4 regions of the Cytobacillus sp. SAFR-174 genome follow, and region 4 is predicted to be linked to each of the others. Evidence: riboswitches for the same ligand, from Rfam matches in the RefSeq annotation. Region 4 holds a riboswitch; each other region holds the start of a gene.
The links. A riboswitch is a leader RNA that binds a small molecule or an ion and turns the genes downstream of it on or off. The one in region 4 is predicted to bind S-adenosylmethionine.
Positions count from the first base shown of each region.

Region 1: another riboswitch for S-adenosylmethionine. It lies ahead of ACTHRG_RS15855 (homoserine dehydrogenase); the one in region 4 lies ahead of ACTHRG_RS07110 (methionine ABC transporter ATP-binding protein).
Region 2: another riboswitch for S-adenosylmethionine. It lies ahead of ACTHRG_RS07705 (methionine ABC transporter ATP-binding protein); the one in region 4 lies ahead of ACTHRG_RS07110 (methionine ABC transporter ATP-binding protein).
Region 3: another riboswitch for S-adenosylmethionine. It lies ahead of ACTHRG_RS17880 (O-methyltransferase); the one in region 4 lies ahead of ACTHRG_RS07110 (methionine ABC transporter ATP-binding protein).

Region 1 is NZ_JBQCMZ010000015.1:90,245-98,465, reverse strand. Features, by position in the region: gene nfsA (oxygen-insensitive NADPH nitroreductase) at 1-562, shown strand, start outside; gene ACTHRG_RS15885 (PrkA family serine protein kinase) at 960-2,855, shown strand; gene ACTHRG_RS15880 (hypothetical protein) at 2,949-3,089, opposite strand; gene ACTHRG_RS15875 (hypothetical protein) at 3,205-3,390, shown strand; gene yhbH (sporulation protein YhbH) at 3,674-4,846, shown strand; gene ACTHRG_RS15865 (general stress protein) at 4,906-5,514, opposite strand; gene ACTHRG_RS15860 (NUDIX hydrolase) at 5,723-6,361, shown strand; SAM riboswitch class I at 6,437-6,538, shown strand; gene ACTHRG_RS15855 (homoserine dehydrogenase) at 6,649-7,866, shown strand; gene ACTHRG_RS15850 (hypothetical protein) at 7,928-8,122, opposite strand.
Region 2 is NZ_JBQCMZ010000005.1:207,641-215,861, reverse strand. Features, by position in the region: gene ACTHRG_RS07740 (cysteine desulfurase) at 1-563, opposite strand, end outside; gene sufD (Fe-S cluster assembly protein SufD) at 563-1,873, opposite strand; gene sufC (Fe-S cluster assembly ATPase SufC) at 1,891-2,676, opposite strand; gene ACTHRG_RS07725 (hypothetical protein) at 3,010-3,162, opposite strand; gene ACTHRG_RS07720 (carboxymuconolactone decarboxylase family protein) at 3,457-3,828, opposite strand; gene ACTHRG_RS07715 (MetQ/NlpA family ABC transporter substrate-binding protein) at 3,952-4,797, opposite strand; gene ACTHRG_RS07710 (methionine ABC transporter permease) at 4,810-5,478, opposite strand; gene ACTHRG_RS07705 (methionine ABC transporter ATP-binding protein) at 5,471-6,496, opposite strand; SAM riboswitch class I at 6,649-6,752, opposite strand; gene ACTHRG_RS07700 (O-acetylhomoserine aminocarboxypropyltransferase/cysteine synthase family protein) at 6,893-8,209, opposite strand.
Region 3 is NZ_JBQCMZ010000019.1:34,843-43,063, forward strand. Features, by position in the region: gene ACTHRG_RS17850 (CoA-disulfide reductase) at 1-1,453, shown strand, start outside; gene ACTHRG_RS17855 (hypothetical protein) at 1,591-1,923, shown strand; partial or broken gene ACTHRG_RS17860 (YdeI/OmpD-associated family protein) at 1,971-2,621, opposite strand; gene ACTHRG_RS17865 (glycosyl transferase family 2) at 2,820-3,641, opposite strand; gene ACTHRG_RS17870 (PLP-dependent aminotransferase family protein) at 3,994-5,184, opposite strand; gene ACTHRG_RS17875 (GNAT family N-acetyltransferase) at 5,239-5,811, opposite strand; gene ACTHRG_RS17880 (O-methyltransferase) at 5,920-6,498, opposite strand; SAM riboswitch class I at 6,606-6,712, opposite strand; gene ACTHRG_RS17885 (hypothetical protein) at 6,788-8,221, opposite strand, start outside.
Region 4 is NZ_JBQCMZ010000005.1:92,090-100,310, forward strand. Features, by position in the region: gene pdxR (MocR-like pyridoxine biosynthesis transcription factor PdxR) at 1-515, opposite strand, end outside; gene ACTHRG_RS07105 (DMT family transporter) at 648-1,574, shown strand; SAM riboswitch class I at 1,634-1,733, shown strand; SAM riboswitch class I at 1,835-1,936, shown strand; gene ACTHRG_RS07110 (methionine ABC transporter ATP-binding protein) at 2,095-3,126, shown strand; gene ACTHRG_RS07115 (methionine ABC transporter permease) at 3,116-3,766, shown strand; gene ACTHRG_RS07120 (MetQ/NlpA family ABC transporter substrate-binding protein) at 3,785-4,612, shown strand; gene ACTHRG_RS07125 (M20 family metallopeptidase) at 4,742-5,950, shown strand; gene ACTHRG_RS07130 (alpha/beta-type small acid-soluble spore protein) at 6,099-6,374, opposite strand; gene ACTHRG_RS07135 (DUF2198 family protein) at 6,524-6,760, shown strand; gene uvrB (excinuclease ABC subunit UvrB) at 7,157-8,221, shown strand, end outside.

The DNA of each region.
Region 1 (8,221 bases), on a different contig from region 4:
GGCAGGCAATCAGAATTATGTAGCTGAAAATGGCCATTTTTTCGTATTTTGTGCTGATCTGCATCGTCATGAAGTCATCGGACATATGGAAAATAAAAATGTAATTGCATCAATCGAAAGCACAGAGAAGTTTATGGTTGCTGTCATTGATGCTGCTTTGGCTGCGCAGAATGCTGCCATTGCTGCAGAATCATTGGGACTTGGAATCTGCTATATTGGCGGAATAAGAAACAATCTGGAGGGAGTGGCTGAGCTATTAAAAACACCAGACCGTGTGATTCCTTTGTTTGGACTGGCTGTTGGCTGCCCTTCTAAAAAGAACGATAAAAAACCGCGGCTCCCTCTTCAGCACATTTATCATGAAAATGAGTATAATCAGGATGAAACAGCCTACCGCCAAGAGCTGGAAGTGTATAATAAAATCATTTCCGAGTATTATGATGAGCGTACAGGCGGCAAGCGGAAGGACACTTGGACCAGTCAAATTGCCGGCATGCTCGAAAAGCAGACACGCATGTATATGAAGGATTTTGTACAGAAGAACAAGATGGATTTAAGGTAGGAGTATATGGAAATAAGAAAAAAGCTGCTGAATAGATCAGCAGCTTATTTTTTGCTTACGCCTGGCTTGTCATCATAGCCGGCAGTGAAAATAGCAGCAAGGAAAGTAACCATTACACCGATAATAATAATTGTACCCATATATATGTAATCCTCCTTTAGTGTTATCTCAATAAGCATGCATGTAAATATAAGCTTATTATAGCCCAAAAATGAAATACTGTGAATGAAAAGTATGGAGTTTTTTTTACAGTTCGATGACGCCTCGAGGAATTCTAATATTAATTGATCCCCGGAAAAAGTACAAACCAAACTTCTCAATAGTTTACGCATGTTCGATTGCAGGTGCGCATAGAGTATATTAATCGTCTCTGATAATGCGACAGGGGGAGGTCCTTATGGATATTCTAAAAAAAATTGAGATGTACAGACACGAGGAAGAAAAGCTTAAATGGGAAGGGACTTTTGGAGAGTATTTAGAAATTGTCAAAGAGAAGCCATGGGTTGCCCAGTCAGCACATTCGCGGGTATATAATATGATTAAGGATGCCGGTGTCGAAGAAGTGAAAGGGCAAAAACGATACCAATTTTTCAGCAACCAGCTCTTTGGATTAGAAGAAGCATTGGAAAGGCTGGTAGAAGAGTATTTTCACCCTGCTGCCAAACGCCTTGATGTCCGTAAAAGGATCCTTTTATTAATGGGTCCGGTCAGCGGCGGTAAATCAACATTAGTGACAATGCTAAAGAGGGGTTTGGAGCAATATTCCCACGCTGAAAGGGGCGCGGTCTATGCTATTAAGGGCTGCCCAATGCATGAAGATCCGCTTCATTTAATTCCGCATCACCTCCGCAAGGACTTTTATGATGAGTATGGAATAAGAATTGAAGGAAACCTATCGCCATTGAATAGTATGCGTCTCGAACAGGAGTATGGCGGCCGCATAGAAGATGTTTTAATTGAACGAATCATTTTCTCCGAAGATCGCAGGGTGGGGATTGGAACTTTCAGCCCTTCAGATCCGAAATCCCAGGATATTGCTGATCTGACTGGAAGCATTGACTTTTCAACTATTGCTGAATATGGTTCAGAATCCGATCCTCGTGCCTACCGTTTTGACGGGGAACTGAATAAAGCAAACCGAGGTATGATGGAATTCCAGGAAATGCTGAAGTGTGACGAGAAGTTTTTATGGCATTTATTGTCCCTGACTCAGGAAGGCAACTTTAAAGCCGGACGCTTCGCCCTGATTTCGGCAGATGAGCTAATTGTCGCTCACACGAATGAAACAGAGTATCGTTCATTCATTTCCAATAAAAAGAATGAAGCTTTGCATTCCAGGATTATCGTTATGCCAATCCCATATAATTTAAAGGTTTCAGAGGAAGAGAAGATTTACGATAAAATGATCCGTGAAAGCGATGTTTCCAATGTGCACATTGCACCGCATACTTTAAGAGTGGCAGCGATGTTTACGATTTTAACCCGCATGAAGGATCCGAAAAAAGGCGATATTGATTTAGTTAAGAAAATGCGTTTGTATGATGGTGAGAGTGTTGAAGGCTATAATAGAGCAGATGTGGAAGAATTGAAAAAAGAGCATGCAGATGAGGGCATGAGCGGCATTGACCCGCGTTATGTCATCAACAGGATCTCTTCGACAATCATCCGCAAAAATATCACAAGCATCAATGCGCTGGATGTACTGCGATCGCTTAAAGAAGGATTGGATCAGCATCCATCCATCACTCCAGAGCTTAAGGAAAGATACCTGAATTTTATTTCTCTGGCCCGCAAAGAGTATGATGATATCGCCAAGAAAGAAGTCCAAAAGGCATTTGTTTACTCCTATGAAGAATCTGCAAAAACGCTTATGGAAAACTATCTTGATAATGTTGAAGCATACTGCAATAAAGCGAAGCTGCGCGACCCATTAACCGGTGAGGAGATCAGTCCGGATGAAAAGCTGATGCGCTCAATCGAAGAACAAATCGGCATCTCCGAGAATGCGAAGAAAGCATTCAGGGAGGAAATCCTCATCCGCATCTCCGCTTATGCCAGAAAAGGCAAGCGCTTTGACTATAATTCGCATGACCGCCTGCGCGAAGCCATCCAGAAGAAACTCTTCGCTGACCTGAAAGATGTTGTGAAAATCACCACATCTTCAAAAACGCCGGATGAGCAGCAGCTGAAGAAGGTGAATGAGGTAGTAGCACGTCTGATCGACGAACATGGCTATAACTCCACATCAGCAAACGAACTGCTCCGCTATGTGGGAAGCTTGCTGAATCGATAAATGAAGGGCCTGGCAGTATTGATGCCAGGCTTATTTTTTAGTATGTAATTAATAGATTTAATAAATATAAAAAAGAGGCTTCGAAAAGCCTCTTCATCCATTTTTGTCTATTGTTAATGCGGGTTCATTCTTTTTTTTCTGGCATTCCTGACAGACTGGCTTATTTTCAAGGTAAACGGTCCGCTCAAATATCGATAATTCACCGCACCAGCTGCAGCAAAGGATTTCGCTCATAAAATCCCCCCTTTTGTATAATCCTATTTACACTTGGCCATATTTATGCTTCAGAACTATTATAAAAGTTTAGATTGGCCCAATTAGGGGTATAAATACAGCAGAGGTGATATTCATGAAAAAGAAAGAATTAGATAAGGATTATACACCGAGAAACAGCTCAATGGCGGAAAATATTGAAGAAATGGAAAACCTGGGCAAGCAGATGGAAAATATGCGGACCAATAAAGAATTAAAAGAGGATTACGATAAATATCCGGATCCCATTCAGAATAAAAACAAAGACAAGAACCTTCGCTGATCGCGGAGGTTTATTTTTGTATAAAAAATGGGCTTGTCTAAAAGATGCTTCGAATGTCTTATTGTCAAAATTATTTGTAAATTATTTTGTCTTCCCGCATATGATAGAGTAATAAACATTTCTTTGTATTGGTGCATGAATATTAAAATCACTGCCGGGAAATGAATCTATGAAATGAAGGCAGACTGCTGAAATGGGGATGTTTCATCTTTTTTTGACACTCGCGATATTGTATGTTGGAAAGCTGTAATGTGTGAAATTTATTTTAAAAGGAGGGGTTAACATGACGAATGTCAATAACCATCAGTTTGTGATTTCCCAAGAAGATTGGTCCCTCCATCGCAAAGGCTATGATGACCAGCAGCGTCATCAGGATAAAGTCCAGGAAGCAATCCGCAACAATTTGCCTGATTTGATAACGGAAGAAAACATTGTAATGTCGAATGGGCGGGAAGTGGTAAAGATTCCGATTCGCTCATTGGATGAATACAAAATCCGTTATAACTATGATAAAAACAAACATGTCGGCCAAGGCGATGGAGATAGCCAGATTGGAGATGTAGTGGCCCGTGACGGATCCGGCAGCCAGAAAGGACCCGGAAAGGGGCAAGGAGCAGGCGACCAGGCAGGCGAGGATTATTTTGAAGCAGAAGTATCACTCATGGAAATTGAAGAGGCTTTATTTAAACAATTGGAATTGCCTAATTTAAAGAGAAAAGAACAGGATGAAAATGTTGTAGAGGATATTGAATTTAATGACATCAGAAAAACAGGTTTAATGGGCAATATTGATAAGAAAAGGACCATGATGTCGGCATTCAAGCGCAACGCAATGAAGGGCAAGGCAGCGTTCCACCCGATTTATAAGGAAGATTTGAAGTTTAAGACCTGGAATGAAATTGTAAAGCCTGATTCGAAGGCTGTCGTGCTTGCGATGATGGATACGAGCGGATCGATGGGGATCTGGGAAAAGTATATGGCCAGAAGCTTTTTCTTCTGGATGACGCGGTTCCTGAGAACCAAATATGAGACAGTTGAAATTGAATTTATTGCCCACCATACAGAAGCAAAAGTGGTTTCAGAAGAGGACTTTTTTTCAAAAGGAGAAAGCGGTGGAACGATTTGTTCATCTGCCTACCGAAAAGCGCTTGAGCTGATAGATGCCAAGTACGATCCGCGTAAATTTAATATTTATCCTTTCCACTTCTCAGACGGTGATAACCTGACCTCTGATAATGCCCGCTGTGTCAAGCTGGTGGAAGACCTGATGAAGGTGTCCAATATGTTTGGATACGGTGAGGTCAACCAGTACAACCGCCACTCGACTCTGATGTCCGCCTATAAAAATATCAAAAATGATGATTTCCGATATTATATTCTTAAGCAAAAAGCAGATGTATTCCATGCGATGAAAAGCTTTTTCAAACAGGAAGAGGATAAGAAGAAATATGCCTAAAGAGAGGGAAACCTCTCTTTTTATTTCAGCAAAAAGCCCCCATTTTCAGGGGGCTGATGCTATTTAAGCCTGTCTTTTGTAAGCAATTCTTGCCGATTTACTTCACTGGTTTTCATCTCTGCTGAAGTATGTGAATGCTGAACACGACTGGGATTCTCGCTGACACAGCATGGATCAGCGGATTTATCTGCCAGTGTTTTGATATCCGATTCATGGACAACCTCCCGGGCTGAAGCACTCTCCATATATCCTTCAGAGTTTTCGGCAGTGATTCTCTGATTGTCCTGCGTGGAGTTTGGATATTTCCCATAATAGTCAGCGATTAAGACATATTTTCCGTCAAAAACCATGCTTGCGTATCGATCCAGGTCATGTTCATCAAATCGTGTACCATCTTTTTTATCGGGATCAATCCCTGAACTTGTGGCCGGATCTTCCCCCATGAATAGAGCTTTAACAGAATCAAGAAAACGCTGATTGCCCAGCTCCTGGGAACCGACTATCCGCAAGTTCACTCCGTAATTGTCTGCAAAGCTTTCAAGATTTGCGCCATCCTTTGAGACGATCACAAGATTTTCCTTCTGATATCCATTTGACCCTGCACCTTCAATGGCTTCTTTAAGCTCTTGCTGAGTATCGAATCCGCCTATTAATATATTCTTCTGCATATTTTTCACTCCCAGTGTAGTATGATATTTTTTTATTTCCCTGAATTGCTGGCGGAGAAACGTTCTTTTGCTTTTGAAGGGCTGGATGCAATAGCGTTTAGTCCTGAATCATTATATGGCACAAGCCGTATAAATTAATAAAACACAAAGAATACAGTATGATAAAGGTATAATAACTGAATTGAATTGCTGCTGGAGGTGGGCAGATATGGAGATTGAGAAACTGGCTAAAAGGTTAGGGAACAGAACCCCAATTATTTTGGGAAGTGAGCGATTTTCCAAGTTCGCTATTTTGCTTCCGCTGGTTGAAATCAATAATGAGGTACATGTCCTATTTGAAGTGCGTTCACTTAAAATGAGAAGGCAGCCTGGGGAGGTATGTTTCCCCGGCGGAAGGATAGATCCGGAAGATAGGGATGAAGAGCATACGGCCGTCCGTGAAACCTCTGAGGAACTCGGTGTGGGCGAAGACAGCATCACAAATGTTTCCCCGCTGGATTACATGATCTCCTTCGGTCAAATTATTTACCCTTATGCAGGCATTATCCAAAACCCGGACAAGATTGTCCCGAACCCTGATGAAGTAGAAGAGGTTTTTACCGTCCCCCTTTCATTTCTGAAAAAAGTAAAGCCTGAAACATATCACGTAAATTTTAAAGTAGAGCCTGAAGAAAATTTTCCTTTTGATTTAATTGCCGGAGGTGAAAATTACAATTGGCAGACAAGGAGAGCGGAAGAGGTATTTTACTATTTCCAGGACAAGGTCATCTGGGGGCTGACTGCCAGAATCCTTAAACATTTTCTTGAGATCATAACAGAAGATTTCAATGAAAGTGAAAGCGTCTGAAGAAAATAATTTTCAAAAAGGTTGACGCAGTCCTGATAAATGTTTATGATTCATATAAATTGAATACTTAGAAACTTCTTATCAAGAGAGGCGGAGGGACTGACCCTATGATGCCTCGGCAACCAGCATTCATGCACGGTGCCAAATTCAGAGGAATACATTTTCCGAAGATAAGAAGGCGGAATGAACGGAATATTAATTCAAACCCCTTCTTGTCTGTAATGGACGGAAGGGGTTTTTTGTTTTTTACGGCAGGCACAATAAATTTTATCCAGGGGGAATAAATAATGTCAGCAATAACGATCGGGCTATTGGGGTTTGGAACTGTTGGAAAAGGAGTGTATGAAACAATCAGAAAGCATCAGGGAAGGCTACAGGCGATACTCGGGAAAGAAGTGAAGGTTTCCGCTATCCTGGTCAAAAATGTAAATAAACATTCTTTGCCTGATGATGAGGTGCTTTTAACAGATGACTTTCAGGATATTATTGAGCTTCCAAAGCTTGATGTCGTAATTGATGCCATTGTTGGCAGGGAGCCGGGCTATACGTATCTGCGCCAGGCCATATCGAGAGGATGCCATGTCATTACAGCGAATAAAGAGATGTTTGCATTTCATGGAAGTGAGCTTGCGAGGCTGGCAAAAGAAAAGAATGTATCACTGGGATATGAAGCAACAGTCGGCGGCGGTATCCCCATCATTCAGACCATCAGGCAGCTGCTGAATGCCAACAGGATCGAACGGATTGAAGGAATTTTAAATGGCACATCCAATTTCATTTTGACAAGTATGCGCGAAGAGAACTTATCATTTGAAGAAGCATTGAAAATCGCTCAGGAAAAAGGCTATGCAGAAGCCGATCCTAAAAATGATATCGAAGGATATGACGCCTTTTACAAAGCAGTTGTTCTGAGCGAGCTTGTATTCGGGAAAGCGCCTGCACAGGAATACTCTGTAAGAGAAGGCATTACTGATATTACGATTGAGCAAATCCGATTGGCTGATTCGCTGGGGTTGAAATTCAAGCATGCAGCATCGATTCATAGGGAAAAAGATTCTGTCCGCTGTACAGTAAAGCCGGTCCTGACAGGTGAATCGCATCCTCTATACAGAGTAGAAGGCGTGCAGAATGCCGTTTCAATCGATGCGGATATTGTCGGGAATATCAGTCTGCAGGGACCTGGAGCAGGCATGTTCCCGACAGCGAGTGCGATTATTGAAGATTTAATTCATGTGGGCAAAGCCGATTTCCCTTCAGCATATGAGGAAGCTGCATTGGAAGAGAAGGTCCCTGAACAGCAGCTCTGGGTTATATTGGGTGATGTTGAAGGATATGAATTCCTTGAGGGAGTTGAAATCGTCAGCAAAGTGTCAGAGCAGGCCCTGATCGTTAAGGGAGCTGCAGAGGCTGTGTCATTATTAGACAAATCCGATTTGAAGGCTTATCAAGTGCTTGGAGATTATGCAGTCACGGCAGGGAAGTATAAGCAGGTACAGACGGTCTGAAAAACAGAAGGGGCAAGCCTTTGAGCTGCCCCTCCTGAAGTATGTTTAGAGATGGTGGATACTAAGCCTGCTGTTTATTAAATAAAGGATTATTTAATCCGGAATACAGGTCTTTAACATGAACTGTTACTATCTTAGCGCCAATCTGGACATGGACCATATTATCAAAAACAGCTGTTACCAGGCCGTTTAATGAAACATTCGCACCAATATTGAGATCTTTGCCGGGAGATTTAACATTTTTCTTGTTTGCCATCGTAACACCATCCCATTCCAATTTATTGAAACTTATACATAGAATATTGCCTTTTTATAGTAAAATAAACGCTTTAATAAAAAAAGTCCAGTAAAATAG
Region 2 (8,221 bases), 120 kb from region 4:
GCGATTTTTGCAATTTCCTTAATCGGGTTCATAACACCAAGTACATTCGATACCTGCATGATCGATACGATTTTGGTATCGGCTGTTACGGTTGTCCTGACATCCTCAAGGGAGATGGTTCCGTCTTCCTGCAGGGGAAGGTACTTTAATGTGGCACCCGTCTGTTTCGCTACCTGCTGCCACGGAATGATATTGCTGTGGTGCTCCATATAGGAGATCACAATTTCATCGCCTTCTGAGAGGTTAGCGCGTCCGTAGCTTGCTGCAACTGTATTGATGGAAGTTGTTGTTCCTCTTGTGAAAATAACTTCCTCAGTAGATTTTGCATTAATGAATTTACGCACCTTTTCCCTGGCACCTTCATAGCCATCGGTTGCTCTCGTGCCTAGCGTATGGACGCCTCTATGAACATTCGAATTATATTCCCGGTAGTATTTATCAATCGCCTCAATTACCGGAACAGGCTTTTGGGAAGTAGCGGCACTGTCCAGATAAACAAGAGGATTTCCATTGACTTCCTGATCCAGGATGGGAAACATTTGCCGAATCTCACGGGCATTCATTATTTTACTTTCCTTTCAATAACGGCAGTCAGCTGCTTTTTAACGCCTTCAATTGGAAGAGCATTAACAACAGGCGCCAGGAAGCCGTGAATAACAAGACGTTCAGCCTCTTTTTGGGAGATGCCGCGGCTCATTAAATAATAAAGCTGCAATGGATCCACACGGCCGACTGAAGCTGCGTGTCCTGCTGTTACATCATCTTCATCGATTAATAAAATCGGGTTGGCATCCCCGCGCGCTTTTTCGCTTAACATCAGTACGCGTGATTCCTGCTCGGCATTTGACTTGGAAGCCCCATGTTCAATTTTACCGATTCCATTAAAGATGGATGAAGCAGAGTCTTTCATAACCCCATGCTTTAAAATGTAGCCTTCAGAATTCCTTCCGAAATGAACTACTTTCGTTGTAAAGTTTTGAGTCTGTTCTCCGCGTCCTACAACAACTGTTTTAGTATCCCCGAAAGAACCGTCTCCAACAAGGTTAGTTGTATTCTCTGAAACTGTATTGCCATCGTTCATAAGTCCAAGAGCCCATTCAATGCGGGCATCACGGCCTGCAACCCCGCGGCGGTTCACATAAGCTGTTGTTCCTTTAGCAAGTGTGTCAACCGCACCATATTGTACTCGTGCATTTGCACCTGCAATGACCTCTGTAACAATATTGAAGATGCCGTTCGCTTCCTCAACTACAGAAAGATAGTTTTCCACGTAAGTAACTGAGCTGTTATCATCAGCTACAACCAATACATGGTTGAACAGGTTTGCCTCTTTATCATCATGGATATATACAGCTTGAATCGGCGCTGAAATTTCCACATTTTTCGGAACGTACAAGAACGCTCCGCCGTTTAAAAGAGCCGCGTGCAAAGAAGTTAAACGGTGTTCGTCCGTTTTGACGCCATCCTTCATAAAATACTTCTGTAGCAGCTCACTGTGTTCTCTTGCCGCTGTAAAGATGTCTGTGAAAATAACACCTTTTTCCTGCAGTTCTTTAGATACAGTCAAATGCGTTGGTCTATTATTGCGCTGAATATATAAATTCTGATCGCCAGCTTCTGTATCAATCAGGTTTCTTACATCTTCAGGAAGGTCGTTTAGAGACGCAAAGTCTTCACTTCCGACAATGTGCTTTTCGAACTGTGTGAAGTTCCATTTATCTATTTTAGTTTTATCAGGCTTTGGCATTGGCAGGCTTTCCGCGTCTGCAAGCGCATTTAGACGGAGTTCTGTCAGCCATGCCGGCTCGCCCATATCTTTTGAAAAGGAACTAACATATTCCTTATCAAATGGTAGTTTTATTTCCGTTGTCATAGTGATCCCCCTAACGCTTACGCTTCTTGCCCAACTGTTTCGTCTTCAATGCCCAATTCTTTCTTAATCCAGTCATATCCTTCAGCTTCTAAGCGCTGTGCAAGCTCCGGTCCGCCTGATTTTACAACGCGGCCCTGCATCATGACGTGAACATGGTCAGGTGTGATGTAGTTAAGAAGGCGCTGATAGTGTGTGATGATTAAGCATCCGAACTCTTCTCCGCGCATTTCATTGATTCCTTTTGAAACAACTTTCAATGCATCGATATCCAATCCGGAATCGATTTCATCCAGGATAGCCATTTTAGGTTCAAGCATCATTAATTGAAGAATTTCATTGCGCTTCTTTTCTCCGCCTGAGAAACCTTCATTAAGATAACGCTGAGCCATGTCAAGATCCATTTCAAGGAATTCCATCTTGCTGTCCATTTTGCGGATGAATTTCATAAGAGAAATTTCATTTCCTTCTTCAAGGCGGCTATTAATTGCAGAACGTAAAAAATCGGCATTTGTTACGCCGCTGATTTCACTTGGATATTGCATTGCAAGGAATAGGCCGGCACGTGCGCGCTCGTCAACTTCCATTTCAAGAACATCTTTACCATCTAAAGTGATGCTTCCCTGTGTTACTTCATATTTTGGATGGCCCATGATAGCAGAAGATAAAGTAGATTTACCTGTACCGTTCGGCCCCATGATTGCGTGAATTTCTCCGCCTTTAATCTCAAGGTTTACACCTTTTAGTATTTCTTTTCCCTCAATAGCAACATGAAGGTCTTTAATTGTAAGTACTGATCCTGCCATAATATATACCTCCGTCAATAAAAAAAGATTTGTAAATCGGTTTCATCCGCAAATCTCTATTCTCATTTTATTCTCATTACAATCTTATAACAAATCAAATATCATAGCAACTCTTTGAGACCATAAACAAACTTTTCAAACGAAAATGTTTAGAAAGCCTGCAGATATAGATTTTATCATATAAAATCTTTGTCATCAAAGAGTGAAATTACCGGAAACCAGCATGTCCTGTCTATTTTTTCCCGGTACTGTAATTTCATGTACTGCAAAAAGAAAACCAGTGCATCATTGGCACTGGTTACTATTTACTTCATTATTATATATACCTTTAACTTAGGAATGAATTTTTCTTTCAAGATCTGCAACTAACCGCTGGCTTTGAAGATAATCTTCTTCACGTCTTTTTTCAACTTCCATTCGAATATCATGTTTCCGGCTGTACACTTCATATCCAACTCCATGGGCAGCTTGCATAGCTTTTTCCATTTCACTCGTGTAGTTCAGCTGTAACTGACTGATAATGAATCAATCCTTTCGGTTTTTATGCTTTTCAGCATTTGGTTTTACATCTAAAATCTTAACACTCACACTATACCCCGCACAAAGCGGAAAAAACCTGATTTTTTTAGCAAAATAAGGAATGAGAACTGGTGAAACGCTTTCATACTTCCTATCCTTAGAATACTGGCCGAATGCTCTGGATTAATGGTTGTTTTTATAAATTTTCTGAAAAATCATCATTTCAAAAGAAAACTCCTGCTGCTAAGCAGGAGAAGATTTTCAGTGATTTCGCTGATTCAATTCGGTCATGGCCTCCTGGACAAGCGTAACTGCCTGGCTCATTGCCGCTCCGCCGCCAAAAGCTGCTGTTACTCCTACTGCCTCAAGAATCTCTTCTTCAGACGCACCTTGATCAATGCAGCCTTTCATGTGGTAAATAATGCAGTACTCATCCTGAGAATATAAACTGATGCCGAGGGCGATCAGCTGCTTCTCTTTTTGGGATAACACTCCTTCTTTAAAGCAGGCTTCTGTAAAAGCATTATAATGCTTTGCCAAATCCGGCATTTTTTCAGTAAAAACACCTAATCCGACTTTATAATCATGCAGGGCTTCTTCTATTGAGTTTGAAGGTTCCTGATAATGTTCCATCGATCTCCACTCCATTTCAAATAGTATCAAGGTTAGTATGTTTGATTGCTTTTCAATCTATACGGGAAGCGGGATTGCTGATCCACAAAAAAAACAGGCGCTGTGAACGCCTGCATTTCTGCTTTACTCAGATACCGGCACAACGGCACCTTCATATTTTTCAAGAATGAAATCCTGGATTTCCTTGGAACGAAGCACTTCCACAAGAGCTTTAATTCCTTCTTTTTCTTCATCACCTGTGCGTACTGCAATTACATTTACATATGGTGAATCTTTATCTTCGATTGCAATTGAATCTTTAAGAGGATTTAATCCTGCATCGATTGCATAGTTGGAGTTAATCAGGACTGCGTCTCCTTCTCCATTATTGTAAATCTGAGGAAGAAGTGATGCTTCATATTCAGTATCAAACTTTAATTTTTTTGGATTTTCTTTTATATCTTCCAGTGTTGCTTCCGTTTTTTCCACATCTTCATTTAAAGTGATAAGTCCCTCAGCTTCAAGCATGGAAAGGATGCGGCCATGGTCTGCGACTGAGTTGCTCATGATGATGGTTGCACCCTTTGGAAGCTCCTCAAGTTTTTTATACTTTTGGGAATACACACCGATTGGTTCAATATGAATTCCGCCTGCATTCGTAAAATCATATCCATGCTCAGCCTTTTGTGACTCAAGATAAGGAATGTGCTGGAAGTAGTTAGCATCAAGTTCTTTAGACTCTAGAGCCTGGTTTGGCAATACATAATCCTGGAATGTTACAACATCAAGTTCAAAGCCTTTTTCTTCAAGTAATGGCTTTGCTTCGTCAAGAATTTCAGCATGAGGGACATTGGAAGCCCCCACTGTAATCTTTTTGCTATCTTTACTATCTCCGCCTTCTCCGGCATTGCCGCCCTCTTCTGAAGTGCCGCAAGCTGCAAGAACAAGTGCAACTGCCAGTGCAAGAGCAAGTGATAACCATTTTTTCATGTCAATCTCTCCTTATCGTTTGTCTAATTTTGTTGTAATGATATCTCCAATAAACTGGATGATAAATACGATGATTAAAATAATGACGGTCGCCATAAGCGTTACATCACTTCGGCTCCGCTGGAATCCTTCCAGATAAGCCAGATTTCCAAGTCCCCCGGCACCGATTACACCAGCCATTGCCGTGTAGCCAACCAGTGCGATAGCTGTCACAGTAATTCCCGAAACAAGGGCGGGCATTGATTCTGGAAGCAGAACCTTCCAGATGATCGTGCTTGTTTTTGCGCCCATAGACTTGGCAGCTTCAATTACCCCTTTGTCAATTTCCCTCAAGCCGATTTCCACCATTCGGGCATAAAACGGGGCAGCACCAATAATTAATGCAGGCAATGCCGCATCCTCCCCAATCATTGTTCCAAGCAAAAGCTTCGTGAAAGGAATCAGCAATACAATCAGGATAATAAATGGAATCGAACGGAAAATATTGACGAACGCAGAGATAACTTTATTGACTGCTGCATTTTCCCATATATTCCCTTTCGAGGTCAAAAAGAGCAGCAGCCCCAAAATCGCTCCTAAAATAAAGGTTGCAATAACAGAAATAGCTGTCATATAGAGAGTTTCCACAGTAGCTTCCCACATGGAGTCCCATTTCACATTTGGAAACCATTCATTAAGCATTGGAAATCACCTCCACGCCCACTTGCTGAGAATGGATATATTCGATTGCTTTTGCAACTTCCTCTGGTTCTCCATCAACATGGATGAATAAGGTACCGTAGGAACCATTCTGCGTCTGGGAAATCTTCCCCTGAAGAATATTAACAGTTACCTGGAAGTGACGGATCAGGTTTGTAATCAATGGCTGTTCAGCTGATTCGCCGACAAATCCTAATTGGACTACTTTTCCTTTTGGATACAAATCGACCAGATGATCAATTGTTTCCTTCGTTTCTTCAGGCTCTGTCACCTGCTGGACAAAGCGCTTTGTAATCACAGCTTTCGGATTCTTAAAGACATCCAATACAGGTCCGATTTCCACAATCCGGCCGCCTTCCATAACAGCAACCCGATGGCAGATTTTACGGATTACATGCATTTCATGTGTAATAAGGACAATGGTTAAGCCCAGTCGTTCATTGATGTCTACAAGCAGCTCCAAAATGGAATCTGTTGTCTGAGGATCAAGGGCAGATGTCGCCTCATCACAAAGCAGCACTTTTGGATTATTGGCAAGGGCTCTGGCAATTCCGACCCTTTGCTTTTGACCTCCGCTAAGCTGAGAAGGGTAGGCATCTTCCCTTCCTTCCAGACCGACGAGTTTAATGAGCTCGTCTACTCTTTTGAGCCTTTCCTGCCGGGAAACACCTGCGATTTCAAGCGGAAATGCAATATTTTCTCTTACTGTTCTTGACCATAACAGGTTGAAATGCTGGAAAATCATGCTTATTTCCTGACGAGCTTTTCTCAGCTTGCTTCCCTTTATCTTTGAAACCTCATTGCCTGCTACAGTAACACTGCCATGGGTAGGAAGCTCCAGCCCATTGAGCATGCGGATTAAGGTACTTTTACCTGCACCGCTATATCCGATAACACCGAATATTTCTCCTTCTTTTACCTCCAGGTTTACATCATCAACTGCTTTAACCTGGCCTTTTTTTGAAGAAAATATCTTCTGTACATCCTTTATGGAAATCAACGTGATAGTCACCTCTTTTATCGAAAGATACAGATAATAATTAATAGACTGCTTTTATTCCCTTATCTTTTACTCCTCATAGGCTTTCATGCGCAAAAGCAAAAATGCCTTTCTGCACATGAGCAGAAAGGCATAAAGAGATTTAGTCCTTTCTCTCATCTATCAAAGCTATGCTTTGAGTGAATTGGCACCATTTCAACTAATTGACGGTTGCCGGGCTTCATAGGGCACTTCCCTCCACCTCTCTTGATAAGAGCGTTACGTTCTATATTCAATTAATACTTTAAATGAATTAAGCAGTTTTTTAATTACGTTTGCTATCGTATCATAGCCATTAAAAAGGTGTCAACGATGAAATTTCAAACTTTCGGAAAAAAGTGAATGGTAAATTTCCCTTTACGCTTTTGCAGCAAGTGATGTGAGACCTGCAGCTGCTTCTATCGCCTGTTCCAGGTCTTCAATTAAATCTTCTGCATTTTCGATGCCGATCGAAATCCGAATTAGATCCTCCGAAACTCCCGCAGCCTTTAAGCCTTCTTCATCCAGCTGCTGATGAGTAGTGCTTGCAGGGTGAATAATCAGGCTCTTTGCGTCCCCGACATTTGCCACATGTGCCCATAGCTGCAGGCTATTGATCAGCTTGGCTCCAGCCTCTCTTCCGCCAGCTATTCCAAATACAGCCACTGCTCCGGCTCCTTTTGGCAAATATTTATCTGCCAATTCTTTGTCCGGGTGGCTTTCATGACCTGGATAGAGCACCCAATTAACGGCCGGATGCGCCTCCAGATATTCCACTACCTTTTTAGTATTGGCAACATGCTCCTTCATTCTTACATGCAGAGTCTCAAGGCCCAATGTGAACTGAAATGCACTTTGCGCACTCATTGCCGGCCCTAAGTCTCTTAACAGCTGTACACGGGCTTTGATAATATAAGCTGCTTCGCCGATTGCTTCGCTATAGACAATATTATGGTAGCTCGGATCCGGCTCTGTGAATCCCGGGAACTTAGGGGAATTCCAGTCGAATTTTCCGCCGTCAACTATTATTCCCCCCATAGTGGTACCATTGCCGAGCAGCCATTTTGTCGCAGAGTGTATGACAATATCAGCTCCATGTTCAATAGGCCTGCAAAGATAAGGGGTAGCAAAAGTGTTATCGACAATCAGCGGCACACCTTTTTCGTGTGCAATTGCGGCAACCTTTTCAATATCCAGGATTTTCAGGCTCGGGTTTCCAATCGTTTCGGCAAAGACAGCCTTTGTTTTATCTGTAATGGCGCTGCGGAAATTTTCCGGATCCTTTGGATCGACCAGTTTCACCTTTATTCCATACTTGGGAAGTGTGACTGCAAACAAATTATAAGTACCTCCATATAAATTGGATGCAGCAACAATTTCATCACCAGCTTCGGCAATATTTAAAATGGCAAGCGTAATAGCAGACTGGCCGCTGGCAAGAGCCAGCGCACCCACTCCTCCTTCAAGCAGGGCCACTCTTTCCTCAAATACACTGACAGTGGGATTATGTATTCTGCTATAAATATATCCCGGCTCTTTCAGGGCAAAGAGATCTGCTGCGTGATCTGTATTCTTGAACTGATAAGCATTATTCTGATAAATTGGGACCGCCCTCGCGCCAGTTACAGGGTCAGGCTTCAGCCCCCCATGTACTCCAATTGTTTCAAAGCGGTAATTTTTCTGTTTGTCCGTCATCGCTATCTCTCC
Region 3 (8,221 bases), on a different contig from region 4:
GGAAAGGGCTGTTGTGATTGGAGGAGGATTTATCGGGCTTGAAATGGCAGAGAATTTGGCAGAGCGCGGAATTCACGTATCGGTGGTGGAATTAGGCAAGCAGGTGATGGCCCCTATCGATTATGAAATGGCCTCTATTGTTCATTCGCACCTCATTGACAAAGGAGTCGATTTGATATTAGAGGATGGAGTCAAGGCGTTTAATCAGAATGGGAAAACCATCGAACTGGCAAGCGGGACAGAGCTTTGCACCGACTTGGCGATTTTATCCATAGGGGTAATACCTGAAAATAAGCTGGCCCTCTTGGCAGGGCTGGATGTGGGACAGCGCGGGGGAATTCTGGTAAACGAGTATCTGCAAACGGAAGATCCAGATATTTACGCCATTGGCGATGCCATTGAAGTGAGGGATTTTATCAATGGAAATGCAGCAATGATACCTTTAGCAGGCCCGGCTAACCGCCAGGGAAGAATTGCAGCTAATAATATTTACGGGAAGCAGGAAAAGTATAAAGGGACACTCGGTACATCCATTGCCAAAGTATTTGATTTAACCGTCGCATCCACAGGTATCAATGAAAAACAGCTGGCACAGCTGGGCATTAACTATCAGGCTGTGCATATTCATCCAAGCTCCCATGCAGGGTATTACCCTGGAGCCGCTCCAATCAGTTTAAAGCTGCTCTTTAGTCCCGATACAGGAAAAATCTATGGTGCACAGGCAGTTGGAGAAGATGGAGCAGACAAACGAATTGATGTAATTTCCACAGCCATAAAAGGGAATTTGACTGTGTTTGATTTGACCGAAATTGAGCTTTCCTATGCTCCGCCATTTTCATCTGCAAAGGATCCTGTCAATATGGCAGGGTATGTGGCAGAAAACATCATGAATGGCGACACGGTGACCGTCCAGTGGAATGAAATAGATGAAATCGTTGAAAATGGCGGTCTCCTGATCGACGTCCGGGACCCAATCGAAAGGGAAATGGGCTATATTCCAGGTTCTATTAACATTCCGCTGAGTGAAATTCGTGAACGCCTGAGGGAAATCCCTAAGGACAAAACGGTTTATGTTTCATGCCAGGTTGGGTTAAGAGGCTATTTAGCTTCCCGTATTCTCAAAGAAAATGGTTTTGTTGTAAAAAATCTGGATGGGGGCTGGAAAACATATTCAGCTGTTCATCACCAGAAAAAGAGAACCATCAATCCAGATCACAAGGAGCACATTCATCCATCTATCTGCATTGATGCATCCGGGTTAACCTGTCCCGGGCCTATTATGGAGGTTCATAAAAATATAAAGTCCCTCCAGCCAGGTGAATATCTTCAGATCACCACAACTGATTGCAATTTTATGAAAGATATTGCTTCATGGTGTGAAAAAAATGGGCATATGCTGGTTCAAACTGAGCGCAGCGGCAAACAATATCAAACTACTATCCAAAAAGGATAAGTGTTTTTCAGGATCTTATGCATGAGAAAAAGGAGAATATCAAACTCCTTTTTCTCATGCTTAGGTTTCTATAGTACAAAATAGGCATTCTGCCTTATAATATGAGATGGCATTATTAAATGGAGGTGAATGATCCAATGGGAAACATACATAATACATTTGGGTTAAACAAATTCAAAACGATGAAGGAAACATCTAAGGGTGTTGAATTTAAACATATTGGAAACGGCGAAGTCATTTATCTGCTTCCGAATAAAGAAATTACGATTGTGTTAAATCCAAAAACCGTTGAAGGCAATAAGAAGCTGGAGGAAAAATCCACTGGTCTGCGTCATAGTACAGTCCTGCGGGAATTCCCTAAACGGGAACATACTGGAAATGAACCAATTTCCTTTGGATATGCATATAAATTTTTATCTGAAGATGAATTAGATGCATTTCTTGATGAGTTAAATACACTTAGTTTCTAAAAAAGGTTCCTTCCCCTAATTACTAAAGTAACCTGGGGCGGGAAGCATTATTTCTTTTTCTGCCTAAACAAATCAATCGATTTATATCCTTGTGATAAAATATCGACCATTTGCGCTTCCCGTTTCTCACGGGTTTTCTCCTGCTTAACAGAAAAAATGTAGCGAGCCCAATCTTTTTGGTAACCCGGTGTCTAATCCTGAAAAAATTTCAATTCATCTGGATAGTCCGCTAAGAGTTTTTCAACATCTTGTACATTATCCTGATAATCAGCCACACATTGACTAGGAGACGATGACTTTTTCTCTTTTTTCTTTTCACGCTTCAATCCAACAACCGTAAAGACATCATCCATACTTACCATTCTCGAGAATTTCACTTCGCTATTTTCCACATACCCGTCTTCTTCCACTTTCATTGCCGGAAAAATATCATCCCTATGAACGTATGTATCATAACGTTTATTCCCTTTTTTAGGAAAAGCGAAAAATAAATATCCTTTTTCAAGCAGGAGTTCTTCATTAATTACTTTTCGAGTATAAATCACCATTTCATCAATTGTTTCTACAAAGATGAAGATTGAATCATGTTCACCTGATAAAGTAGTTTTGCATTCATTAAATACATCATAGTCAATTGGCTGGTTGAGGACAGCCAAATTATTATATTTGTTAAGCTTTAATTTATCAATGATTGACATAACATGCTGCTCCTTTATACTTTCTCTTTTTGATTTATGGATTAAACTATTCTTAAACCGATACAATTTTGTCTAACTACATTCTTTAGTTACATAATATTAATCACACAAGTCTATCACTTGTTTGCTTGCTATTTTGCTCACAAAAGTGTTAAGAAACTAAAAGCTAAAATAAACGGAAGTCTCTTTGACTTCCGTTTATTTTATAATTGAGTTTATATAATCGAGTGTTTCTTCTTTTCCTATCGGATTATGACCTTGTTTTTCATCTGCGTATAGTTGAATATGGAGCCTGTCGGCAAACACCTTCTCAGACATCCCCTTCAAATCTGTCATAAACGGAATCAGGTGGTTCATCATATCCTTTTCGGATGATATATTTTGTAAGTAATAGATCTTCGGTACGTAATTTACTTTTTTATAAAGTTCAATGACAATGATTCGGTCTTTATATCTCTTTTTTACTTCTTCTATTGTAAGGTTTGGATAGGATACATCCAACATCTGTTTTACTAGGTGCGGGTAAAAGTTGGTGACAATTGTCTGGGGGTTGTTAACGATTACAGTAGTACCTTTTATAAGCCCGGCTAACATTAAAGACATAAAACCTCCGGCAGAACTTCCATAAAAGTAAACATTATTCTTCTTATAATTTAGCTTTAAGATCATTTTATTCAAGAGTACTGACACATCCTTCAAGTAATGCCTGTCAGCTGTACCATTTCCCCATCCAATTGTCAGTTTATCCCACAAGTATAAAGTAGGATCATTGTAATAGATAAGCGATTCCTTAAAATCATCGATCCACGCATGACGCTGAAAGACTGGCGGCTTCATTCTGGTTGGATCAAATGAACCAGAACCTAAGATAAGCAATTTTTCAGAATTTCTTATTCTTATTAAAAATTCAAAGAGAACCCCATGCCAGTCTACAATTAATATATATGGAGCACCTTTTTTAAAACTAAAGTTGTTAAGTTGGTCATATTTAATTTTATATCTTTTATAAGAGTTTAACATTTTAACTCTACCCTTCTTGTCATATTCGACCTTTTTATCATTTATATGACTAGAATTCCTTGAATGATTGTATGCTTGTCTCTGTACTTACAAGGTTTGGGTAAACCATTAAATAATGTTATTTGAAAGATATGAAGGCATGCGAATTATTCTCTCGATCAGTGTAGTGAATGATCTTTAATGGAGACAGAATATTCTAATCCCCATATGACTTACCCGCCAAATGATAAAGTTCAAAAACCGCAGATGTGTCTGAAACAGACAGGCTTTTTCTGTGGTTTCAGCAATAGGTTAAAAATTGGACTAACATTACCGAAGGTACTCCAATTTATCTTTACTTTTCATTTAAGTTCTATAGATTGGCCTCTGCGACTCTCCCCAGCCTGCAAACCCCCTCTGTTATTTCTTTCTCATCAGCAAAGCTGAAAGAAAGGCGAAGACATTCTGTTCCAGCTGCCTGATTTATGAAAAAGTACTTGCCAGGAATAAAAGATACCCCCTCTGCAAGGGCATGTGTCAGCAGTTGCGATGTATCAGCACCAGGGAATTTCACCCAAACAAAGTACCCGCCTTCAGGCACATACCATGAAGCTGCTTCAGGAATGTACTGTTCCAGTGCAGAGATCATAGCCGCGCATTTCGACCTGTATGACTCTCTCAAGTTTACTAGTTTTTCATTAAAATCTGTGTTTGCTAAATAAACAGCCATGGCAGCTTGAGCAAACGGATGGTTCAGATCTTTTTTAAACCAGGCGCATGCATGGATGATTTCACTTGTTCCGGCTATCCATCCTATACGCATGCCCGGAGCCACTATCTTTGATAGCGAACCGACATGCAGAACTCGGGAGTTTTGATCCATTGCTTTTAGAGCCGGAAGACTTTTATTAAAAAATAATTCCCCATAAGCATCATCCTCTACTATTAGGAAATTAAATTTGTCCGCAAGCTCCAATACATGCTGCCTGCGCTCTTCTGTCATTGTTGTTCCTGTTGGGTTTTGAAAGGTCGGGATCGTATAAAGAAAACGCGGAAGGGCAAGCCCTTTTTGATTCCTTTCCTCCAGGATCTCTTCCAACGCCTCTGTTTGAAGTCCGTCCTTGTCTACAGGAATACTAATTATCTGTTTGGTGTAATTTTGGAAAATCTCTAAAGCCTCCATATAGGTGGGGGACTCTATTGCAATAATTGTCTCCTCATCAAGGAGAATGCGGGCAATCAAATCGATTGCCTGACAGGCACCCGAAGTTATCAAAAGCTCACTTTCCGTTACAGATATCCCCCGCTCTTTCAATCTTTCTAAAATCTGCTCCTTTAATTTTGCTGTTTTTGGACTGCCTATATAATGGAGCGGTAAATCATGTTCTTCATCTAATAGACAATTAACAGCTGCCTTTACCTCTTCATCCGGCACAAGGTCAGGTGCCGGGTAGCCGCAATGCAGGCGTATACAATCATCCGGTATCTCCGGAATCCACTCCCCTGGGGGAGTATTCTGAAGCGCCTTTTTGATTTTATCAGTAAAAAAAGAATCATCATTCACTTCGATCTACACCCTTCCAGCACTATTATTATTAAGTATAATTGTTCCAAAAACCTAGAAAAGCAAGTTTTCTTCGAAATGTCTTTTTACTTTTCCCCAATCTTCCTTTATAACACTATATAGGACAGTATGGCGAATGGTCCCTTCTTTTCGTATCATATGATTTCGAAGGACGCCCTCTTTTACCGCACCGGTACGTTCGATCGCTTTTTGTGAACGGAAGTTTTCATGTCCGGTTTTAATTTGTACGCGATTCACGGACAGTTCTTCAAAACAGTATGTTAATAATAAATATTTACAGTTTGAATTAATATTCGTGCGCCAATAAAGAGGGTTTATCCATGTTGAGCCGATTTCGAGCCGTTTATGCAGGATTGAGATATCGAGAAACCAAGTAGCACCGATGATATTCCCTGTTTTTTGATGGACAATGACAAAAGCAAAGTCGGTGCCCTGCTCACGTTTTTGTAACGCATCGTTGACGTATTGAATTACCCGGCTTTTATCAGTTAAATCAACAGACATATGCTCCCATATACGATGATCCTGTGCCGCTTCATAAATTCCCTCTGCATGCTCAAGTTCCATCGGAATTAATTGAACAATATCATTCTCTAATCTTTGCATGCCAACACTCTCCTTGAAACAATTAAACCTCTTTTCATTGATTCCGACAAATATGCAGCAACTATCATCATGAGATTCTCCATCTCCACTAATATATAAATACAATTATCACACTGCTGTTTTTACAGCCAGTATCAGCCCGGTAGCCCAATCCAATTCTGTTATGTCCAGGTCAGGTCTGTCCTGCAGAGTTTTTAGAAGTTTTGTGGCTTTGATCCGGAATTCTTCAGGCAATTTCTGCTGCGGAAACACATCGTGAATCACATAAAAACCGCCGATATTTAAATGATCCAGAGTTTTGTCCAGAAGCTCGAATTTCCCCGGCCATGTGTCAGCAAAAATAAAATCGAATCCTTCGGACAGGCTATTGATAAATGCTGCGCCGTCCTCACAGCAAAATGTAATTCTGCTGTCATTACCGAGGTACTTTCTTGCAATCGATTGCACTGTCGAATCAATGTCAACAGTCGTAAGCTTACTGCTTTCATCCATCCCATCCATGATCCATGAAGCAGACGCTCCCGTGCCTGTTCCCAGCTCCAAGAAGCTTCCCCCTGGTTTTGAGGCAGCCAGCCCCTTTAGTAAAAACCCTGTTTTTCGATCACATGACTGCCCGAAGCCGAGCACATCTGATTCCTGTAATATCCTTGAATATGCTTCCGGCACCTGTATAACGCCGTTTTCCATTTTACCATTCCTCCTCTTTCTTCGTTCTAATCTAACCAAGCTCAAACTATAAAAGAGCATCAAAAAAAGGCCTCTCAGTATAAGAGGCCTTTACTATTAAAAACGACCTCTTATCTCACAGAGCTTAAACTCTGTTGGAATTAGCACCTTCCTGACATAATCAGGGGTTGCTGAGGCTTCGCAGGGCCAGTCCCTCCACCTCTCGTGATAAGAATTGTGAATACTTATTGATTTTCACCCAAGTATTGCATAGTTTCAGTAAAATGGCAATACTTTCATTCTTTTAAATCTAATGAACTGCTTCCTCTCCCTGATAAATCCTAAATGCCGGAACAATCGTATCCGACACAATTTCTTTCCCCTTTTCACGGATGAAGTCCAATTTATAGTACGCTTCGAATCTCTGGCTGATTTCTGTTTTCACCAATTCAGGCGGAGTGACGACGATGAATTGGAACTTCAGCTTATCGGCTACAGCGAAAATAGGATCGAGCACATGGGCAGAAGCAGCTTGGCCGAAGGGATTATCACAGACTAGCGGAACCCAGCTTTGATCGGTTTCACTCTTGACCGAAAGAAGCATCATCATCATGACCATGCGGGCAGAAAGCTTTTGACCGCCGCTGCCATCTGATTTCGTCCTTGAACCCTGGTTGATCGTCTGCCAGGTCGAATAATGCTCACGCTGCGGTTTACCGTACATGAAGGCATTGTCTGTACGCATGTTATAAACCAGGAGCTCCGGATAGCGATTTCTGAGGGAAACAAATAAAATTTGCTCATCACTGATAAGCTGTTTGATTTCCTGTTCCAGCATCGGATTATTATCATCAATCATCTCAAATCGCTTTGTAATTTTATTAATGGCTGAAACGAAATGCTGCTTCAGTAAAGGTTCAACATCTTCCGCTTTTTTAGGCAGGATATCTTCTTTAAGCTGGACGAGCGGGAAAGAACCCCTTTCATTCTTAAGCTTCATTTTCGAAATCATCGAGCGAATTGACTCTGAAATGCTCATTACCTTCATGCTTGCCCGGCTTGCCCAGAAGTTTTGCGCCTTTTCCGCCCGTTCTTTGTCGCGCTCCAGCTGCTCCAGGCCGCTCTGAGAAAAGCGCTTCATGTTCTGGACGACACTTTGAATATGCGCATAATGCCTTGTATCCATATGATCGAGCGTAGTTAAGACTTCATTCTTAAAGCGAATTTCCCAATCCTTGCCTTCAATAGAAAGCTTTAAATTTCTTAGTGATTGTTCAATCTTCGCATGCTTCTCTTGCCCTTCATCCTGAATAGCCTGATGTTTTTCACTCCAGGATAGGATGCTTTGCTTTCCATGACTCTTTATTTTTTCTATATCCTCATCCGAAAAAGCTGCCGCTTCCTCTTTAAGAATGACGGATAAATGCAATTGATCTTTTTCAAACTCAGTTATACTTTGTTCTGTCTCTTTTTTGCGCTCTTCCGTCTTCTTTATTTCTGCATTTGTCTGTTTGGTCTGATCAGTAATTTCAACCGTCTTCACTTCCAGATCAAGCTCTTCCCATTCTTCAGGCTGCTGGTCATGCTTGGCCACTTTTTTAGAGGTTTTTTTACGCTGATCCATTCCATGCTTTAAGGAAGTTTCCGCAATGGTTACGGTCTTTTCCTGCTCACGCTCTTCTTTCTCTGCTGCCTTTGTTTCCTTTGCAGCTGTCTGAACCATATTTTCCAAAATACTTATTGG
Region 4 (8,221 bases):
AAGATTCCGGATGTTGCCAAATACTCACTTACTGCCTGTCTTAATGGGAAATACCCCTTTGGTTCCTCATAACCGAGCTCACTCAATTCATCAGCAGCTTCCTTTAGAACTTTCTGCATTGTTTGTACAGGGAAAATTTCTGGGGAAAGCTCTCCTTTGCTGAGCTGTATAAAAGCGGGGTCCATTTCTAAGTCATTAATTTCCTGAACGATTTTTTCGCTGGCCCTGTGTATCCCTGTATCGATATACTCGCTCCAGCTGGCAGACTGCCTTGAAGCGAGCAGAGTCCATGTATTATTAATAACCTTAGTGCCAACCCCCGTTTTCCCCTCTATTAATCCATCTGCTGCAAGTTCTTCCAGAGCAGTGATAATAGTGCTTCGGTTTACTCCAAACTCTTCAGCCAGTTTCCGCTGGCTTGGAATTTTACTTCCGATTGGCCATTCGCCTTTGGAAATCTTTCCTTTAATCGTTTCCATAACTTGCTGATATTTTGGCAATTGTGCTGTATCCATCCATATAACCGCCTTTATAAAAATTGGCTGGCAAAATTCTTTTCTAATTGGTTGAGGACATTGTATCAGTTATTGCTTATCCTGAAAAGCAGCATAGATAATGGCTGGGAAATGCTGATAAGGGGGATGAAGTTGGCAAATAAAAAATTTATGATTATCGCGGCGCATAGTTCTATTATCATTCTCTGGGCATCCGCATTCCCGGGAATCCGGGCTGGGCTGGAATCATACTCCCCGGAACACCTTGCCCTTTTCAGGCTTTTAATTGGCTCCGCTGCACTTGGTGCCCTCGCACTGGTGACGAAGATGCGCCTTCCGGATATAAGGGATCTTCCTGCCATTTTTATGCTGGGATTCCTTGGTTTTACGGTTTATCATACAGCACTGAATATGGGTGAAAAAACAGTAAGCGCCGGGCCGGCAAGCTTGATTGTATCAATGACTCCAATCTTTTCGGCTGCATTGGCTGCTTTATTTTTAAGCGAAAGGTTTGGAAGAGCAAGGTGGACGGGTTCCGCTGTCAGCTTTGCGGGTGCCGCACTAATTTCGCTTGGTACAGGAGGCGGGTTTGAAATCCAAACCGGTATTTTATTCGTCCTCCTTGCTTCCATTTCAGAAAGCATCTATTTCGTATTTCAGACTAAATATTTTAATAAATACGGATTTTTGTCATTTACATCGTATACGGTATGGGCAGGGACTGCTTTTATGCTGGTTTATCTTCCCGGGCTCGGAAATGAGATCTTTCATGCTTCGGCTGAATCCACTTTAAGTGTCCTCTATTTGGGGATTTTTCCGACGGTAATTCCATATATTGCCCTGGCTTTTCTTGCATCCATAGGGGGAGCGTCTGAAGCGGTGAGTTCTCTATATCTGACTCCAGTAATGGCGTTTGTCATTGCGTGGGTTTGGCTGGGGGAGGTGCCGGCTATGTTATCCATTGTGGGTGGGATGATCGCTCTAGCAGGTGTGGTGATTATTCACCGAAAAGATGGCTCTAAAAATTTACAGAAATTTATGAAAATGGATCAAGTGAAAATATTTAAAAAATATGATTGACATCCTTTTCTTTAAGATGGTAAAGTAATAAACATATTAACAACCGCATAATAAAAATCTTCTTATCAAGAGAGGTTGAGGGACTGGCCCTATGACACCTCGGCAGCGGACAAAAGTGTACCGTGCCAAATCCAGCAAGCATTGCTTGAAAGATAAGAAGAGGACCATTGATAAATGCTGCCCTCTTCTTTCTTTAGAAGAGGGTTTTTGTTTTATGTGGAAAAAATACATCAAGATTCTATTCATAAACATATGAATAATTCTTATCGAGAGAAGCAGAGGGACCTGGCCCAATGAAGCTTCGGCAGCAGGCAGAACGCACCGTGCCAAATCCAGCAGGCAAAAAGCCTGAAAGATAAGGAGAGGATTTCAAAAAACCTCTTCTGGCGGAAGGGGTAAATTTCAGGATATAAATCTTAGTTTTCGCATAGGAATAATTGTTTATAAAGCGGTGACAGGTACCTATACCACATCACGAAAGTGGTATAGGTGCCTGTCACCAACAAAGGAGAGATGCTGCATGATAGAGTTTCAGAATTTAAAGAAGGTCTATGAAAGCGGAGGTCAGCAGGTAGCTGCTCTGGATGGAATAGATTTAAAGATTAATAAGGGTGAGATTTTCGGGGTGATCGGCTTCAGTGGTGCGGGAAAGAGTTCTTTGATCCGCTGTGTCAATTGGCTGGAGAAGCCGACTTCAGGAAAGGTCATTGTAAGTGGCCATGATCTGACGGCTTTATCAGTAAAAGAAATTCGCGAAGTGAAAAGAAACATTGGTATGGTCTTTCAGCATTTTAACCTTTTAAACTCCAAAACCGTGTTTGCGAATGTGGCGATGCCGCTTACACTGGCTAAGATCCCTAAGGATGAAATAAAAAAGCGTGTCCATGAACTATTAGATTTTGTAGGGCTTGCCGATAAGGCGAACAGCTATCCTGATCAGCTATCAGGCGGGCAAAAGCAGCGAATCGGGATTGCAAGGGCGCTGGCGACCCAGCCTTCCATTCTATTATGTGATGAAGCAACGTCAGCTCTGGATCCGCAGACCACCAGCTCGATCCTGCAGCTGCTGAAAAAAATAAATAAAGAATACAACATTACCATTCTGATCATTACTCATGAAATGTCTGTTATCAGGGAGATCTGTGATCGTGTCGCTGTTATCGAGGCAGGGAAAATTATTGAAGAAGGAACCGTCTTCAATGTCTTTTCCTCACCAAAAACTCCAACAGCGAAAAACTTTGTCAGCACGGTTATGAATGATCAAATACCTGACTCCATTAAGCAAGTAATTGAAAAACAGCAGGGGCTTCAAAAGGTATTCAGAATCAACTTTGTCGGAAACTCTGCAGGGCAGCCGCTGCTTTCTCAGGTTGCCAAAAAGTTTAATATCGACTTCAACGTCCTGTTTGGAAATATTACTGAACTGCAGGGAACACCATTTGGCAACCTGATTGTCGAATTCCAAGGTCCGGACAGTGAAATCAAACGTGCTATTCAGTATATCAGCCAGGAAAAAGTTTCAATAAAGGAAGTGACATCACGTGCTAGTTAACCAGGAAAAAATCATCGAAGCCTTAATCGAAACGGTCCAAATGGTGGCATTCTCCTTGCTGTTTTCAGCTTTTATCGGACTGCCGCTCGGCATATTGCTTGTTGTGACAAGGAAAGGGCATCTGCTGGAAAACACCGTTGTTTTTAACATCATAAACAGCATTATTAATATTTTCAGATCAGTCCCCTTCATCATTCTAATGGTAGCCATCATCCCAATCACACGGATGATTGTCGGAACATCGATTGGAACTGCTGCAGCCGTAGTGCCGCTCGTCTTTTATGCAGGACCATACATTGCGAGATTAATAGAAAACTCATTGCTTGAGGTTGATCCGGGAGTTATTGAAGCGGCAGAAGCAATGGGAGCGACACCTGGCCAGATCATTTTAAAGTTTCTGATACCGGAAGCACTCAGTTCGCTGGTATTAGGCTTTACCATTGCGACAATCGGTCTGGTCGGAGCTTCAGCCATGGCCGGGGCAGTCGGAGGAGGCGGCCTTGGTGACCTTGCCATTACATACGGCTACCAGCGATTCGATACAACCGTCATGCTGATTACCGTTGCAATTTTAGTGGTCATGGTTCAAGGCCTGCAGTCATTCGGAAATATTTTATCAAAAAAAATCAGAAGAAGATAACTTAGGAGGAAACACATCATGAAAAAACTGTTTTTATCATTCATTATTTTAGCATTGGCTGTGTTCACTGCGGCATGCTCAAGCACAACAGGCGGAGAAGAAACAAAGAAGGTTAAATTGGGTGTCAGCGGATCAGATACACGCATCTGGGACTTTATTGCCGAAAAAGCTGAAAAAGAAGGCATTGACATTGAGGTTGTGACTTTCTCTGACTATGTGCAGCCAAATGTAGCCCTTGCAGAAGGTGATCTTGATGTAAATGCATTCCAGACTGTCGCTTATTTCGACACTTTTATTAAAGAGCATAATATGGATCTTACACCGATTGCGACAACTGTTTTAGCACCAATGGGTCTTTATTCTGAGAAAGTAAAATCTGTAGAAGACATTCCGGAAGGCGGCAAAATCGCCATTCCAAATGATGCTTCTAATGGCGGAAGAGCCCTTCTTTTACTGGAGGAAGCCGGCCTGATCAAATTATCCGAGGACTATGACGGAAATCTGGACTTGAATAAAATCGTTGAAAACAAAAAGAACCTTGAATTTGTAGAAATGGTATCAGCGCAGACGCCGCGTGCACTTCCGGATGTGTCGGCTTCAGTCATCAATAACGGAATTGCCGTAGACGCCGGATTCAACCCAACTAAGGATTCAGTGTTTATTGAAAGCGAAACCGCTACACCTTATGTAAATATCATTGCTGTAAGAACAGAAGACAAGGATAACAAAACGCTTAAGAGAATTGCGGAACTTTACCAGGAAGATGATGTAGCTGATTTCATCACGAAAGAATATGACGGAAGCATGATCCCGACGTTCATTCCATTAAGTGATATTGGCTGGTAATTAATTTATCGCAGTCTAACGGGCAGTAAGACCCCCACACCAAGACTCAGAGGAATCAAAGGAGGATAAGTGGGGGATAAGGAAAATCCCCACTGATTTAAGTTTCACTTTATAAAAGGAGGAACAATGATGACGGCACCTGTAAAAGCACTATCCGAACTGAAAGAAGCAATCAGGAAGAATGTTGATGATAATAAGGAACTTTACCTTTCTGCAAGCCATCAGATCCATGCAAACCCGGAAATAGGGAATGAGGAGTTTTTTGCCTCGCGCTTGCTTTCAGGCATTCTTGAGAAGGAAGGATTTGAAGTGGAGCGGGCAGTGGCCGGGCATGAAACAGCTTTTCTGGCCCGGAAAAAATCCGCTAAACCGGGGTCGTCCATTGCATTCCTTGCAGAATACGATGCTCTTCCAGGACTGGGCCATGGATGCGGCCACAATATTATAGGCACAACAAGTGTGGCGGCAGCCATTGCATTGAGCAAGGTTATTGATGAGACCGGCGGAGAAGCAGTAGTGCTTGGAACCCCGGCAGAAGAAGGCGGGCCAAATGGAAGTGCAAAAGGAAGCTTTGTGAAGCATGGATTGCTTGAAGGCATTGATGCTGCCCTTATGGTTCATCCATCAAACCATACCCGCCTCACCAGTTCATCACTGGCTGTGGATCCGCTTGACTTCGAGTTTATCGGAAAGCCTGCCCATGCAGCAGCTTCACCGGAGGAAGGAATCAATGCTCTGGATGCAGTTATTCAGCTGTTCAACGGAATAAATGCTCTCCGTCAGCAATTGAAGGATGATGTGCGAATCCATGGAATTATTACACATGGCGGGGATGCTCCAAATATTATCCCTGAGTATGCAAAAGCCAGATTTTTCATTCGTGCTTCAACCAGAACAGATTTAAATGAGGTAACACGGAAGGTTAAAGCTGTCGCTGAAGGTGTTGCACTGGCAACAGGAGCAAAGCTGAATGTCATCGCATTTCAAAACGAAGTAGATAACCTGCTGTTAAACAAGACATATGACAAGGTGTTTAAAGAAGTGATTGAAGACTTGGGAGAAACCGTAGTGGAAGGGGACCGGGATGGAATCGGTTCGACGGATGCCGGCAACATCAGCCAGGTGGTGCCAACCATTCACCCTTATATTAAAATTGGTGCGGATAATCTCGTTGCCCATACTGTTCCGTTCCGGGAAGCGGCCGCATCTGCAAAAGGAGACGAAGCGCTGCTTACGGGAGCGAAAGGACTGGCACTCACTGCCTTCCAGCTAGTAACTGACCCGGAACTGCTTAAATCCATTAAACAGGAATTTCTAGAGCGAAAGGCTGCTGAATAAGAACAAAAGCTATCCTTTTGCGGGATAGCTTTTTTTTGTGAGTGTTTTCCTCAAATTGGAGAGTTGTTTCCCCAATTTGATGAGTCTTTTCCTCAAAATAAGTGTTCGTTTCCCGAATTTCCCCACTCTTTTCCCAAAGTTCACATTTCTACTGTTCCTTCATCCGTTCCTGTGCCATCCGGATAAGTTCCTTCACCATGCTGCCGCCAATCTTTCCGCCAACTGTTCCTGCCTGTTTGGATGTAAGCGTGCCATTATAGCCTTGCTTCAAAGGCACACCTGCCTCGCCAGCAATTTCATATTTCACAGCGTCCGGATTTTTTCTGTCAACATGATACCCCTGGTTTGCCATTACCTGATTTTTCAGCTGGTCCAATGCACCTCTTGATTCCGGTACTAGCGGGCGTCTTTTTCTTCTGGCCATGATGCATTCCTCCATAATAAATTCTTTTTCTTATTATGTGAAAGAACGCTTGGAATAACACTGAAAAAACTTGTACATCCTTCGGTGAAAAGCTATTCTAATGGTAGAAACCTTGAATTTTTGTGAAAAACCAAAAGAAGGTGTTTTAAATGGGATTAAAATATCTGTCAGCTCTTCTGCTTCCTGGACTGCTGGTATTGTTTTTTACGAGAGTCAGCTATAATCGTGTAATCGGGCTGGTGCTGACGGTGGGACTTATTGCTGCTTCTGTATATAAAGGCTACACCAATTCATTTGCCTTAATCGTTATAGACGCACTTTCGCTGACTGTCGGGTTTTGGTATGCCCAAAAATTGAATCCGAAAATAAAGCCAAGTGCGGAATGAAATTTGCAGAGCCTGTCGAACAAACCTATCGACAGGTTTTTTATTTAATGAGTTAAAAGCTGTATTTAGGCATACGTCATATCAGCTTATAATGAAGTTCAATCAAACGTTTGTTTGAACTCAAGGCAATCAATCAAACGTTTGATTAACCTTTCTTCGACACTCCCCTCAATGATTCGGCATATTTCCCAAGCAATATTTTCTCAGTGAAAACACAAAAACGAATATCCGTTCGCATATTATTGGTTTGTTTTAGGCTCTTTGTGGTAGAATGATGATATGAGTTTTGAGTAAAAAACTGACAAATCAGCGGTGCATCCCGGATCTTGAATTATCTCAATGCTGGTTTGTGATTAATATAAATAGATAAAAGTAATCTGAACGGGAGGCTTTTAGGTGAAGGATCAATTTGAATTAGTCTCAAAATATTCCCCGCAGGGCGACCAGCCGGGGGCGATTAAAGAAATAGTGAAGGGAATCAATTCCGGCAAGAAACACCAGACACTTCTGGGTGCGACAGGAACGGGTAAGACCTTCACGATTTCGAATGTCATAAAAGAAGTAAACAAGCCAACGCTTGTTATTGCCCATAATAAAACACTCGCAGGACAGCTATACAGTGAATTTAAGGACTTTTTTCCAAACAATGCGGTTGAGTATTTCGTCAGCTATTATGACTACTATCAGCCTGAGGCATATGTGCCTTCTACAGATACTTTTATTGAAAAAGATGCAAGCATCAATGATGAAATTGATAAGCTTCGCCACTCGGCGACTTCCTCCCTGTTTGAGCGGAATGATGTCATTATTATTGCCAGTGTCTCCTGCATATATGGTTTGGGTTCACCTGAAGAATACCGTGAAATGGTGCTGTCCCTCAGAGCCGGAATGGAGATTGAGAGGAACCAGCTTCTTCACAGGCTCGTTGACATTCAGTACGAGCGCAATGATATCGACTTCCAGCGCGGTACCTTCCGTGTACGCGGAGACGTTGTCGAGATTTTTCCGGCATCACGGGATGAGCATTGTATCCGTGTAGAATTTTTCGGAGACGAGATAGACCGGATCCGTGAAGTGGATGCCCTTACAGGTGAAATAATGGGTGAACGTGAACATGTTGCGATTTTCCCGGCATCCCACTTCGTAACGCGTGAAGAAAAAATGCGGATCGCCATCCAGAACATTGAAAAAGAGCTGGAAGTGCGCCTTGCTGAATTAAGAGAAAACGATAAGCTTCTTGAAGCACAGCGCCTCGAGCAGCGGACTCGCTATGATCTTGAAATGATGAGGGAGATGGGCTTTTGTTCCGGAATTGAAAACTACTCCCGTCATCTTACGTTAAGACCTCCTGGTTCAACACCGTACACCCTTCTGGATTACTTCCCGGAAGACTTCCTGATTGTGATTGATGAATCACACGTAACTCTGCCGCAAATCCGCGGTATGTTCAATGGTGACCAG